Regions from separate parts of the Mesorhizobium sp. ESP-6-4 genome, predicted to be linked through region 2. Evidence: predicted binding sites of a transcription regulator. Region 2 holds the regulator's gene; the other holds the start of a gene.
The links. Region 2 encodes PhoB, which activates phosphate uptake and scavenging genes when phosphate is short. Its sites were predicted from a motif close to TGTCATNNANCTGTCAT; they were not measured.

Region 1: a site for PhoB is predicted at 4,714-4,730, ahead of LB523_RS20950 (PhoX family protein). Genes of this name have one in related genera too.

Annotation. Positions count from the first base shown of each region.
Region 1 is NZ_JAIUGS010000013.1:8,437-15,521, forward strand. It holds gene LB523_RS20920 (ATP/GTP-binding protein) at 1-163, shown strand, start outside; gene LB523_RS20925 (DMT family transporter) at 333-1,259, shown strand; gene LB523_RS20930 (SulP family inorganic anion transporter) at 1,269-2,990, opposite strand; gene LB523_RS20935 (helix-turn-helix domain-containing protein) at 3,123-3,392, opposite strand; gene LB523_RS20940 (phosphatase PAP2 family protein) at 3,484-4,185, opposite strand; gene LB523_RS20945 (hypothetical protein) at 4,204-4,542, opposite strand; gene LB523_RS20950 (PhoX family protein) at 4,794-6,791, shown strand.
Region 2 is NZ_JAIUGS010000003.1:403,937-411,021, forward strand. It holds gene pstB (phosphate ABC transporter ATP-binding protein PstB) at 1-687, shown strand, start outside; gene phoU (phosphate signaling complex protein PhoU) at 708-1,415, shown strand; gene phoB (phosphate regulon transcriptional regulator PhoB) at 1,431-2,120, shown strand; gene LB523_RS09125 (ROK family protein) at 2,454-3,695, opposite strand; gene xylF (D-xylose ABC transporter substrate-binding protein) at 3,964-5,004, shown strand; gene LB523_RS09135 (sugar ABC transporter permease) at 5,237-6,589, shown strand; gene LB523_RS09140 (ATP-binding cassette domain-containing protein) at 6,616-7,085, shown strand, end outside.

The sequences.
Region 1 (7,085 bases), on a different contig from region 2:
CGCCTACATGACCGGCACGCTCTACAGCTACAAGCCCGGCGGCGCGCCGACGGTGGTAGCGCAGTTCAAGCCGGGCAGCGCCGATATCGGCACGGACGGTAATGCGACCATCTATATGCCGTTGATGGGCGAGGGCGAGGTCGCGGCGCTGTCAATGGATTAAGCATGTCGTGGCGGAGAGCATTGCAACGCCGGCGGGACAGCGTTTCGCATCTCGGCACTCAGCGATGAGGCGAGCTTTTCGCCTCGCCGCTCGATATTGGACCGCCATGTCGGTGCGGCTGCCATCTGGTTTCGCCACCCGCTCCGGACTATTCGGCGGTAACCCTCATGTGAGCAAAGCCGTGAAGACATCCAGCCTGAACGGCGCCGTTTCACCGACGATCCCGGTGCTCGTCTGCGCGCTGGCGATCTTCCTGCTGTCGGGCATGGATGCGGCGATGAAGTCGCTGGTCATCGCGGTCGGCGTCTACAATACGGTGCTATGGCGCAGCATGGTCGCGACCGTGGTCGCGGGCGCGGCCTGGTCGACGGGGCCACGCTCGAAACCGACCCTCCCGGTGCTCGGTCTGCATGCGCTGCGCGCCGTCATTGTCGGCATCGTCCTAGTCTCGTTCTTCTGGGGCCTCGCCAGGCTGCCGCTCGCCGAGGCCATAGGCCTGAGCTTCGTCGCGCCGTTGTTTGCGCTTTTCCTCGCCGCATTGTTGCTGGGCGAGCGCATTAGGCGGCAGGCGGTGTGGGCGTCGCTGGCCGGCATCGCGGGCGTCTTGATCATACTGGCCGGCCAGTTCGGGCAGGCAGGCCATTCGCAGGATGCGCTTTTGGGCACGGTCGCCGTGCTCGTATCGACGGTCTTCTACGGCTACAATCTGATTCTCGCCCGGCGACAGGCGCTTCTGGCCAAGCCGGTCGAGATCATGCTGTTCCAGAATATCTTCGTCGGGATCATCCTGGGTTGCGCGGCGCCTTGGCTTGCGGTTGCGCTGCCGAGAGAACTTTGGCTTCCCTTGGCAGGCGTGGCGATGCTGTCGCTCGCCGGGCAATTCCTGATGAGTTGGTCCTACGCCCGTGCCGAAGCGCAATATCTCATCCCGACAGAATACTCGGCCTTCATCTGGGCGATCGCGCTCGGCTGGTTCTTCTTCGGCGAGAAGGTGGCCTGGACCACGCTGGCGGGCGCATGTCTCATCGTCGCCGGCTGCCTGATCGCCGCACGGGCCAGCCCCAAGCTTGCCGAGCCGATCGAAGCGACCGTTTGAGCAGGGCGCCTACGCCGTCTCCGCTTTTCCGCCCAGCTGCGCCCGCGCGTCACGGATCGAGGCTGCATAGGTCACCAGCGGCCGCTTGACGCCATGGCTTATCAGGGTGCGCCTGACTTGCGACGAGGCGCCCGCGATGATGAAGCGTCCTCCGGCGCGCCTTGCGTTGTTCGCCGTGCTTTCGATGACGTTTGCCGCGGTCGAATCGAGGAAGGGCACAGCCGAGCAATCGAGGATGAAGTTCCTGTGCTGGTCGGCGATACGGTCCAGCACGGTCGCGATCGTTGCCGCAGCGCCGAAGAAGAACGCCCCCGATATGCGATAGATGACGGTATCCGGATCGGTGGCGGCGGCGAGGTCATAGGCAACGCGCCCGCCATTTGCGGCGTCGGCGCGGTCCTCCGTCACCGGCGGGACATGTGCCTCCACCTCGACCGAACGCGCCATCCGCCCGATGAACAGCAGAGCGCCCAGCGCAAAGCCGACCACGATGCCGGTGGTGAGGTCGCGGAAGATGACAAGTCCGAAGGTGACCAGAAGCACCAGGGCGTCGCCCCAGGACGATCGGATCAGCGCCAGGAAGGCGGGCTTCTCCACCATGTTCCAGGCCACCGTGGCCAGCACCCCGGCAAGCGCCGCCAGCGGGATGTAGCTGGCAAGCGGCGCAGCCACCAGCATGAACAGCAGCAGGAAGGCGGAATGGAATATTCCCGACAACGGTCCATGCGCGCCCGCGCGGATGTTGGTCGCCGTGCGCGCGATCAGGCCAGTCACGCAGATCCCGCCGAACAGCGCCGAGCCGATATTGGCGATGCCCTGTGCCACCAGTTCGCAGTTGGAGCGGTGCCGTCGTCCGGTCATACCGTCCGCGACCACGGCGGAAAGCAGCGATTCGATTGCTCCGAGCAGAGCGAAGGAAATTGCGTCGGGCACCACGGAGACGAGCTTCTGCGCATCCAGCGCCGGAAGAGCCGGATCCGGCAACATCCGCGGAATGCCACCGAATTGCGTTCCGATCGTCTCTACGGGAAGACCGAGAAGCGTCGTCGCCAGCGAGGCCGCCGCCACCGCGATCAGGAGGCCCGGCCACGAAGGGCGCCAGCGCTTCATGGCCACGATGATCCCTATCGTCAGCGCGGCGAGCGCAATGGCCGCCGGGTTTGCCGTTCGGGCCGCCTTGCCGAGCGCGATAAGCCGCGGCAGCAGGTCGCCTGGCTCCTTGCCCGGCAGCGTCAGGCCGAACAGGTCGTGCAACTGGCTGGACAGGATGATGACGGCGATGCCCGCGGTGAAACCCACCGTCACCGGATACGGAATGAACTTCACATAGGCGCCGAGCCTCAGATAGCCGGCCGCGAGCAGGAAGACGCCGGCTATGAGCATTGCCAGGATCAGCCCGTCGACACCGTGCCGGTCGACCGTCGAGGCCACGACCACGATGAAGGCGCCGGCGGGCCCGCCGATCTGGAAACGGCTGCCGCCGAGCGCGCCGACGATGAAACCGCCGATGATCGCCGTAAACAGTCCGCGCTCGGGCTCCACATGCGAGGCGATCGCGATCGCCATCGACAGCGGCAACGCCACGATGGCGACTGTCAGGCCGGCGATCACATCCGCCCTCAGCTGCTTGAGGTGGTAGCCCTCGCGCAGCACCGTCACCAGCTTTGGTGTGAACAGCTCGGCGAAGGTCGGCCGTGCTTGGTGGTGAATTGCCCGCCGCGCCTGATCCATGAACTGCTTCCGCTCCACAGGGCGGCGGGATCGTCGGCTGGATGTCGGCGGTCGCCGTCGCGATAAACCGTTGCGACGCCGCATCGCTGCCCGAAAACCGGTAACGGTTCCCGAGGCGGATGCGGTTGCGGCTCAGCCCTGCGGGTTCTGCGCCACGGTGGCCTTGAGGCGCACGCCCCTGCCGCCGCGTTCGCTGGTCTGGTTCTCGCCGATCAATTCCACCCCGACCTCATCGAGGGCATGGATGACCTTCATCAGCGTGTCGACGACGCCTCGCACGACGCCCTCGCTCGCTTCCATACGCTGTATCGTCGGAAGCGAAACGCCGGCGCGCTCGGCAAGCGTTCGCTGGTCGATACCGGCCAACGCCCTTGCGGCGCGCATCTGCGCAGCAGTGATCATCGGCCAGAACCTTTGTCTGAGTCTGCGATATCAATGGATAATACAAGCATAGTGATGTTTCAAGCGTCATTTAATGTAGATGAGACATCGGTTATTCGCTATCCTTAACGACCTTGCGTCGCTGCAGCAGCCGCGCCGCAAGCCAGCACAGCATGGCCCAGGCAAAACCTGCGCACCAGCCGGCAAGCACATCGGACGGCCAATGCACGCCGAGATAGACGCGGCTGGCGCCGACCAGCACGGTGGTGAGCACAGCAAAGCCGAGCACGAAGACCTTGGTCGTCCGGTCCGGCAGGAAGCGGGCCGCCAGCGAGCCTAGCGTCAGATAGGTCACGGCCGACAGCATGGCATGCCCACTGGGGAATGAGAGCGAGGTCTCGGTGACGAGATGCGAGACGAGATCGGGCCGCGGCCGGTCGACCTCGAGCTTGAGCAGGCTGGAGAGCGCTTGCCCGCCGGCGACGGCCGCGAACATGAACAGGGCTGTCGAGGGCCTGCGGATCAGGAGCAGATAGGCGATCGTCGCCGTCGTGATCAGCACCAGCACAGCGGTGCTGCCCAGCGCGGTGACATCGCGCACCGCGCCCTCCAGCCAAAGCGGGCCGATCGGACTGTCCGGCTGCCCGGCATGGCGGAAGGCGAGCAGGATTTCCGTGTCGAAGGCGTGCGGGGTCGTGGCGCGCGCCACCTCCATGAGTTCCACCAGGCCCCATAGCCCGCCGGCAATCACCAGCCCGGCCAGCAGCACCGGGAATTCCAACCTGTTGAGGAGCGCGTTGGCGGTCGATTTCATTCGGGCCCTCGGGTCCAGCTACAGCCGCTGGATATAGGGCCCGAGCGTGATCAGCGCGACCGCGGCGATCGCCAGCACCATGCCGATCGCCTGCAAGGCATTGAGCCGTTCGCCGAAGAAGGCGATCGCCACGACATTGACCGCGACAAGCTGGATCACCGCCGATAGGCTGAACGACACCGACATGCCGAATTCCCGCACCAGCCTCAGCATGATCAGATTGCCGGCCGAGTAGAGCGCCAGCGTCAAAAGCAGCTTGGCCAAGCTCGGCGCCAGCCCCCATTGCTTGGCCGCCATCGCCGCCAGCAGGAATATCACGGTCGAAATGCCGAGCTGCGCCAGTCCCCAGAAACTCACCCGCCATCCCCTTTTTCAAGCGCCGTCGCCACGCCGGTAAGCCCTTGTTTCCGAAGCGGGCGATGTCGTCAAGCTGACCACAGCCAAGCGCAGGCGCTCAAGGGACTGAAGCCGGGTGTCGCAAAAGCCGCCGCGAGCCGGCAAACAACTATTGCGGTTCTATCACGGCAGTGTCACGAAAATGTGATCGGCGCGCTTTAGGGGTCGAAAGGTCAAAATCCCCAGCCACTCAGAAGCCAGAGGACAAACTCATGACCGTGACCCCTGAGACCCGTTTTCGGACCAGCCAGCTCGAGGAAAATGACGGCCCGCCGGTGAACCCGACCGACAACCGCACCATGGGCGAGATCATCGCCGCGCGTTCCTCGCGCCGCGGCTTTCTCATGGGGTCGCTGGCCGTGTCGGCCATCGCCGCCACCGTCAGCCCGCTGGCGCTGATTGCGGCCGACGAGGCGCGCGCCGCTGAGGCTTCGGCCTTCAAGTTCGACGAGCTCGAAGCCGGCATCGACGACAAGCACCATGTCGCGCCCGGCTATGACGCCGACGTGCTGTTGCGCTGGGGCGATCCGCTGTTTGCCGATTCACCTGACTTCGATCCGCTGAAGCAGTCGGCCGAAGCCCAGGCAAGACAGTTCGGCTACAACAACGACTATGTCGGCTATATTCCGATCGACGGCTCGGCCGAGCACGGCCTTTTGGTCGTCAACCACGAATACACCAATCCGCATCTGATGTTCCCCGGCATCGTGTCAGTCGTCGAGAAGGACGGCAAGAAGAAGGCCGAGGTGGCGCCGCTCTCGAAGGAGCAGGTCGATGTCGAGATGGCCGCGCATGGCGGCACCATCGTCGAGATCCGCAAGCAAGGCGGCAAATGGCAAGTGGTGCGCGACGGCAAGCTCAACCGCCGCATCATGTCGACAACCGAGATGGCGCTCGCCGGGCCGGTCGCCGGTCATGACCGCGTCAAGACCAATGCCGATCCGTCCGGCACCAAGGTCTTCGGCACGCTCAACAATTGCGCCGGCGGCGTCACGCCATGGGGCACCTATGTGATGGCCGAGGAGAACATCCACGGCTATTTCTCGGGCGAATTGCCGGAGGGCCACAAGGAAGCCGCCAATTACAAGCGCCTCGGCATCCCCGAAGGCGCTTATGAGTGGGGCGCGCATTACGACCGCTTCAATCTTGCCAAGGAGCCGAACGAGCCCAATCGCTTCGGCTGGATCGTCGAGGTCGACGTCAGCGATCCGAACTCGACCCCGAAGAAGCGCACCGCCATGGGGCGCTTCAAGCATGAGGGCGCCGAGTCGATCGTCGCCAAGGACGGCCGCGTCGTCTTCTATCTCGGCGACGACGAGCGCTTCGACTATGTCTACAAATTCGTCACCAAGGGCACGTTCAACCCCAATGACCGCGCCGCCAACTTGGACCTGCTCGATGACGGCACGTTGCATGTGGCCAAATTCGCCGAGGACGGCTCGGTCGAATGGATGCCGATCGTTTTCGGTCAAGGCCCGCTGACGGCGGAGAACGGCTTTGCTTCCCAGGCCGACGTTTTGATCGAGACGCGGCGCGCCGCCGACCTGCTCGGCGCCACCAAGATGGACCGGCCGGAGGATATCCAGCCCAATGCCGGCAACGGCAAGGTCTATGTCATGCTGACCAACAATTCCAAGCGCAAGGCCGAGCAGGTCGACGCCGCCAATCCGCGCGCCGAGAACGCTTTCGGCCACATCATCGAGATCGTCGAGGATGGCGGCGACTTCGCCGCCACCAAGGGCAAATGGGAAGTGCTGTTGAAATGCGGCGATCCGTCCGTTGCCGATGTCGGCGCCACTTTCTCGACCGCGACCACCGCCCATGGCTGGTTCGGCATGCCGGACAATTGCGCCGTCGATTCCGCCGGGCGCCTGTGGGTCGCCACTGACGGCCAGGGCCCGAAGGCCACTGGCCGCACCGACGGTCTCTGGGCGGTCGATACCGAGGGTGCCGCGCGGGCAACGTCGAAACTGTTCTTCCGCGTGCCGATCGGCGCCGAAATGTGCGGCCCGCTATTCGCGCCGGATGACCAGACAGCTTTCGTCGCCGTCCAGCACCCGGGCGACGGCGGCGAGGACTGGGAAGGGTTCGGCCGCCCGTCCTATTACGAGGATCCGTCGACCCGCTGGCCGGACTTCAAGCCGGACATGCCGGTGCGGCCGTCCGTCGTTGCGATCACGAAGCAGGGCGGCGGCAAGATCGCGGTGTGACGCGCTGAGGTTGCAGCTTTGAGTCGCGGACGTCGGGGATTGGGCGCAAGCCTCCCCGACGTCGTCAATCGCAGGGCGAAACAGGAGAGAAGCTCCGTCGCGAAGACCCTGGTATCCTTGCCGTTACCTTCCCCAGGGCGTGCAACGGAACAGAATTCTGCGCCGTGGCGGCGCTTCCAAGTCACGAGCATGGATTCTATCGTCTGCCCCGCGTCGCCTCGTTTTGCTCCACCATAGAATGACGATGCTGGGGCGGCTTCAACCCTACGCTGCCGCTCTGCGGCCGACGGGCCA
Region 2 (7,085 bases):
AACCTGTCCCTGCCCGAGCGCAGCGTGACCGCCTTCATCGGCCCGTCGGGCTGCGGGAAGTCGACGCTGCTGCGCGTGCTCAACCGCATCTATGAGCTCTATCCGAAACAGAGCGCCGAGGGCCAGGTGCTGCTCGACGGCAAGAACATCCTCGACCGCTCGCAGGACCTCAATCTGCTGCGCACCAAGATCGGCATGGTGTTCCAGAAGCCGACGCCGTTCCCGATGTCGATCTACGAGAACATCGCTTTCGGCGTCAGGCTCTATGAGAAGATCAGCAAGGCCGAGATGGACAGCCGCGTCGAGCAGGCGCTGAAGCGCGCAGCACTCTGGAACGAGGTCAAGGACAAGCTCAACGCCAGCGGCCTCAGCCTCTCGGGCGGCCAGCAGCAGCGCCTGTGCATCGCCCGTACCGTTGCGGTGAAGCCCGAGGTCATCCTGCTCGACGAGCCGGCCTCGGCGCTCGATCCGCTGTCGACCGCCAAGATCGAGGAACTGATCGACGAGCTGCAGGCCGACTACACGATCGTCATCGTCACCCACAACATGCAGCAGGCGGCGCGCGTGTCGCGGCAGACGGCGTTCATGTATCTGGGCGAGCTGGTGGAGTTCGACCGGACCGAGAAGATCTTCACCTCGCCCCGCGAAAAGCGCACGCAGGACTACATCACCGGCCGCTTCGGCTGAGCTCATACGAGGACATCATCATGGCCGAACATACCGTCGCTTCCTTCGACGAGGATCTGAGGCAGATCAGCCGGCTCATCAACGACATGGGCGATCTCGCCAGCTCGATGGTCGGCGCTTCGACCAAGGCCCTGCTCGAGACCGACAATGCCATGGCGCAGCGCGTCGTTTCCGACGATGCCATCATGGACGCGCGCCAGCGCGAGCTCGACGACCGTGCCATCACGCTGATCGCCAAGCGCCAGCCGATGGCCGACGACCTGCGCAATGTGGTCGGCTCGATCCGCATGGCGGGCGACCTCGAACGCATCGGCGACCTCGCCAAGAACATCGCCAAGCGCGTCGGCTCGGTCGGCGTCAGCGCCGCGCCGCGCGACCTCACGCATTCGATCGATTCCATGGCGCAGCTGGTGCTGATCCAGGTCCAGGCCGTGATCCAGGAATATACGGTGGGCGACGCCACGGCGCTGGCCAAGCTTCGCAACGACGACGAGCGCATCGACGTCAAATACACATCCGTCTTCCGGGAGCTCCTGACCTACATGATGGAAGACCCGCGCAACATCACCGCCTGCACGCATCTTCTGTTCTGCGCCAAGAATCTCGAGCGCATCGGCGACCATGTGACCAACATCGCCGAGAACGCCTATTATGTGCTGACCGGCACGCAATTGCCCGCGAATCGTCCCAAGCAGGACGAGACGACAATGTCGGCGCCGGCGGCCTGACGAAGGTACCTGCCAATGATCGCGCCACGCATCATGGTGGTGGAGGACGAGGAGCCGCTTGGGGTGCTGCTCCGCTACAATCTCGAATCCGAGGGTTACCAGGTCGAAGTGGTGACCCGCGGCGACGAGGCCGAAATCCGCCTTCAGGAAAACGTTCCCGACCTGCTCGTGCTCGACTGGATGGTGCCGGCGGTTTCCGGCATCGAGCTCTGCCGGCGTCTCAGGATGCGGCCCGAGACAGAGCGGTTGCCGATCATCATGCTGACAGCGCGGGGCGAGGAAAGCGACCGCGTGCGCGGCCTTTCGACCGGCGCCGACGACTATCTGGTCAAGCCGTTCTCGACGCCGGAGTTCATGGCGCGCGTCAAGGCGCTGCTGCGCCGCGCCAAGCCGGAGGTGCTGTCCAGCGTGCTCAAGGTCGGCGACATCGTGCTCGACCGCGAGTCGCACCGCGTCTACCGCAAGAAGAGCGAGATCAGGCTCGGCCCGACCGAGTTCCGGCTGCTGGAATTCATGATGCGTCATCCCGGCCGGGTGTTCTCGCGCAGCCAGCTGCTCGACAATGTCTGGGGCGAGACGATCTATATCGACGAACGCACCGTCGACGTCCATGTCGGCCGCCTGCGCAAGGCGGTCAACAACGGCCGCATGCCGGATGTCATACGTACCATCCGAGGCGCAGGTTACGCGATCAGGGAAGATTAGGGGTAAGGCGCCGAGGCGCTGACGGATTCTGTCTCCAGCATCGGATCGCGTGCATTGGCGATTAGCCGAGACGCTTGTGCTTCGTCATCCACGGGCGGAGCAAGGAGCGCAGCGACGCAGCGCAGACCCGAGGATTCATTCCGTGATGTCGATGCGTTGCGACAGTCCAGAATTCTGTGCCGCTGCGCTCGACGCGTGAGGTAGCGGCATGGATTCCAGGGTCTCCGCGACGGAGCTTCGCTCCTGCTCCGCCCTGGAATGACGAAGCTGCGGGGCCTTCCCTTCGCTAATTTCAATCGTCTGCTGCTGTCCCCGGACCTCTTCAAGGCTGCCTCAGGCCACGTTCTTTCCCGTCCCCGCTCTTGCCTGGCCTCCCGGCGCGAAAATCTCCTGGTCGACGAAGGTCAGCGCGCGCATGGCGCAGCCTTCGCGGATCAGCGGCAGTTCGTTCGGCTCGGTGTCGAAGGAGATCGATTCGGAGTGCTGGCCGCCGGCCGTCTGGGCGATCGCCTCGCGCAGCGCCGGCTCGATCAGGTCGAAGGCGGCCGCGCTGACGCCGACCATGGCGACGGGCGCCGGGTCGATGAGGGCGAACAGGCTGCCGAGACCGAAACCAAGCGCCTCGCCGGCCCGGCGGTAAGCCTCCCGTTCGGGGCCGTCCCTCTCGCGCGCCTTCGCGGCAAGGGCCCGCATGTCGGCGTCGCCGACGTCGACCGGCTCGGCGTCCTCGCTCATTTTCATGGCGCTGCGCCAGATCGCATAGTTGCCGGCATAGGCCTCGACGCAGCCGCGGCGGCCGCAGCGGCAAAGCGCCCCGCCCGGGCGGTGAATCATGTGGCCGAACTCACCGCCGGAGGAATGCGTGCCGGTGAACAGCGCACCCTTGAGCACGAGACCCATGCCGATGCCGTGCGACAACAGGATGGCGATGAAGTCGTCGCGATAGCGCTCCGGGTCGCGCCATTGCAGCGCTACCGCCATCATGTTGCAGTCGTTCTCCATGGTGGCGGAGATGCCGAACTCCTTCTCGAGAATGTCGGCGAAAGGAATGTCGGTCAGCGGCGTTATCGGCGACCAGAGCATGGCGCGTGCATTAGAATCGGTGATGCCCTGAATGCCCATGGCGATGCGGGCGACGCTGCCAACGTCGAGGTCGGGATCCTGCAGCCGGCGCCGCACGATCGCCACGCATTCGCCGATCAGCTCGTCGCGGGGCATGACAAGCGTGTCCAGGCGCTGCTGCTCCTCGGCAACAACCTGACCGGCATAATCGATCACGGCGACCGACAGGAAGTTCAGCGACAACACCACGGTCAGCACCGCGGCGGCTTCAGGGTTCAGCGCCAGGCCGATCTGCGGCCGGCCGCGCTTCAACGCCGTCGGCTCGCTGGCCTTGCTTTCGGTGAGAATGCCCTCCTGGATCAGGTCGGCGGAGATCGCCGAAATGGTCGAGTGGCTGAGCCCGGTGGTGGCGGCAATTTCGGTTCGTGATGGCTGACCGGCGCGGCGTACCGCCGAAATCACCATGGCGCGGTTGCGCCGGCGCAAATCGTCATGGCGGATTCCGACCGACATCGTTTCGCACGTCCTCCCCGGTCATCGCGGCCTTGTGATAATGCCATGGCCTGTCGCTGACACGCTAGGGATTGTGGCAGAAGCCAGGGGCCATGTCATTATTTATTGCGAACACCGAAAAAAATGCCTGAGCCCATCAAAACCCATCAAAATCTCGGTTGACAGCGCTGTTGTGCTGGACCACTATTTTTTTGAGGCTCGAAAAAAAGCCTCTGTGCCGGCCTTTGGGCCAGTCTGGGTCGCGCCGCACGGGCGCAGGGAGGATATCATGAAGAAATTTGCAGCCGCCATTCTGGCGGGCGTTGCCATGTCGCTGACGCTGGCGTCCGTCGCCGAGGCGAAGGACAAGGTGATCGGCGTGTCGTGGTCGAATTTCCAGGAAGAGCGCTGGAAGACCGACGAAGCAGCGATGAAGGCCGCCATCGAGGCCGCCGGAGACAAGTATATCTCGGCCGACGCGCAGTCCAATCCGGGCAAGCAGCTGACCGACGTCGAAAGCCTGATCTCGCAGGGCGCCAACGCGCTGATCATCCTGGCGCAGGATGCCTCGGCGATCGGCCCGGCGGTGCAGAAGGCGCTCGATGAAGGAATCCCGGTCGTCGGCTACGACCGCCTGATTGAGAACAAGGACGTGTTCTACCTGACCTTCGACAACAAGGAAGTCGGGCGCATGCAGGCCCGCGAGGTGTTCAAGGCCAAGCCGGAAGGCAACTATGTCTTCATCAAGGGCTCGGGCTCCGATCCGAACGCCGACTTCCTGTTCGCGGGCTCCATGGAAGTCCTGAAGGACGCCATCGACAGCGGCAAGATCAAGAATGTCGGCGAGGCCTACACGGACGGCTGGCTGCCGGCCAACGCGCAGAAGAACATGGAGCAGTTCCTGACCGCCAACGACAACAAGGTCGACGCGGTCGTGGCTGCCAATGACGGCACCGCCGGCGGCGTTGTCGCGGCGCTGACGGCGCAGGGGCTGGCCGGCACCGTGCCGGTCTCGGGCCAGGACGGCGACCACGCGGCGCTCAACCGCATCGCGCTCGGCACGCAGACCGTGTCGGTGTGGAAAGACGCGCGCGAGCTCGGCAAGAACGCCGCCGAGATCGCCTCGCAGCTCGCCGACGGCAAGAAGATGGGCGACATCGCCGGCGCCAAGGACTTCACGACGCCCGGCGGCAACACCGTCAAGTCGCTGTTCCTGACGCCGGTCGCGATCACCAAGGACAATCTCAACGTCGTCATCGACGCCGGTTGGATCAAGAAGGACGAGGTCTGCGCGGGCGTGCCCGCCGGCAGCGTCCAGGTCTGCAACTGAGCCTTGCCGACGTTCGATCAAAAATACCTGCGCCGCGGCCAGGAGCGGTTCAATGAACCGCTCCTGGTTTTTGTTGCCGCAATCCCGGACGGAAACCCGCTACGCACTTTCCTGGGGATTGTCTTAAAGCCGCGGCGTTTTCTCAAAAGATTTTGCCGTTCTGCCTCAGGCGGATAGCTTCTAGGCTGAGTTCCGGCATCCGCGCCAGACGGCAAGCCGGTGGGAGGAAATCATGACCGACACGACGTCTACCCAACCGGCGGACACCGCGCGAGCGTCGGAACTCGGCACTGTTGCCCGGTTCCTGAAGGCGACCGAGCTCGACACCCGCATGCTGGGCATGATCGGTGCGCTGCTCCTCATCTGGATCGGGCTGCATGTGATTTCCAGCCTGCGGCTCGGCGTCAACCCGCTCGACTTCGACAGCCGCACGTTCCTGACGCCGCGCAATCTCTGGAACCTGTCGGTTCAGTCTTCGGCCGTGGCGATCATGGCCTCCGGCATGGTGCTGGTCATCGTCATGCGCAACATCGACCTGTCGGTCGGGTCGGCCGAAGGGCTGATCGGCATGGTCATGGGCTTTGCCCAGGCGCATTTCCTGGTTCGCTTCGTCGGGCTTGAACTGGGAAACCCCTGGATCTGGGTTCTGGCGTTGCTGATCGGCTTGGCGCTCGGCCTTATCATCGGCGCCTTCCAGGGCTTCGTTATCGCCTATCTCGAAGTGCCGGCCTTCATCGTCACGCTGGGCGGATTGCTGGTATGGCGGGGCGCTGCCTGGTGGGTCACCAGCGGTCAGACCGTTGCGCCGCTCGACGCCACGTTCCAGTTGATGGGCGGCGGCCCGGCGGGCTCGATCGGCGCCAAATGGAGCTGGGCCGTCGGCATCGTCGCCTGCCTGGCGGTTATCTTCATGCATTTCAACGGCCGCGTGCAGCGCAAGCGCTTCCGCTTCCCGCTGCGTCCGGTCTGGGCCGAGACGCTGCTTGCCACGGTCACCTGCGCGGTCATCCTGGGCGCGGTGTGGCTCGCCAACTCCTATCCGTGGCCGGTCGGCATCGTGAACCGCTACGCCGCGGCCAACAACATCACCGTGCCCGAAGGCGGGCTGTTCATCGCGCATGGCATCGCCATTCCGGTGCTGATGGCGGTCGCCGCCGGCCTGATCATGACCTTCGTCACCAAGCGCACTAGATTCGGCCGCTACGTCTTTGCCATCGGCGGCAATCCGGAAGCCGCCAATCTTGCCGGCATCAACACGCGCTGGATCACCATGAAGGTGTTCATGATCATGGGCGTGCTGGCGACGATCGCGGCGGCGATCTCGTCGGCCAGGCAGAACTCCTCGACAAACGCGCTGGGGACGCTGGATGAACTGCTGGTCATCGCCGCGGCGGTCATCGGCGGCACGTCGCTCGCAGGTGGTTCCGGAACCGTGCTCGGCGCCATGCTGGGCGCATTGCTGATGCAGTCGCTGCAGTCCGGCATGGTGTTGCTCGGCGTCGATTCACCGCTGCAGAGCATCGTCGTGGGCGCCGTGCTGGTCGTGGCGGTGTGGCTCGACACCCTCTATCGCAAGCGCGTCTGAGCAGGACTATAGGGAGGAAAGGGATCATGGCTGACAAGACCGCTCCCGCCGGCGTTCCGCTGGTCGACATGCGCAACGTTTCGATCGCCTTCGGCGGCATCCGCGCCGTCGACGACGCATCCGTCGATCTTTTCCCCGGCGAAGTGATGGCGCTGCTCGGTCACAATGGCGCCGGCAAATCGACGCTGATCAAGATCCTGTCCGGCGCCTATAAGCGCGACAGCGGGCAGATATTCATCAATGGCGTGGAGGCTTCGATCTCCAATCCGCGCGACGCCAAGAAATATGGCGTCGAGACGATCTATCAGACGCTGGCGCTGGCCGACAATGTCGATGCCGCGGCCAATCTCTTCCTCGGCCGCGAGCTGATGACGGGTTGGGGCACGCTCGACGACGTCGCCATGGAAGCCGAGGCGCGCAAGGTGATGGGCCGGCTCAATCCGCGTTTCCAGCGCTTCAAGGAGCCGGTCATGAAGCTGTCGGGCGGACAGCGGCA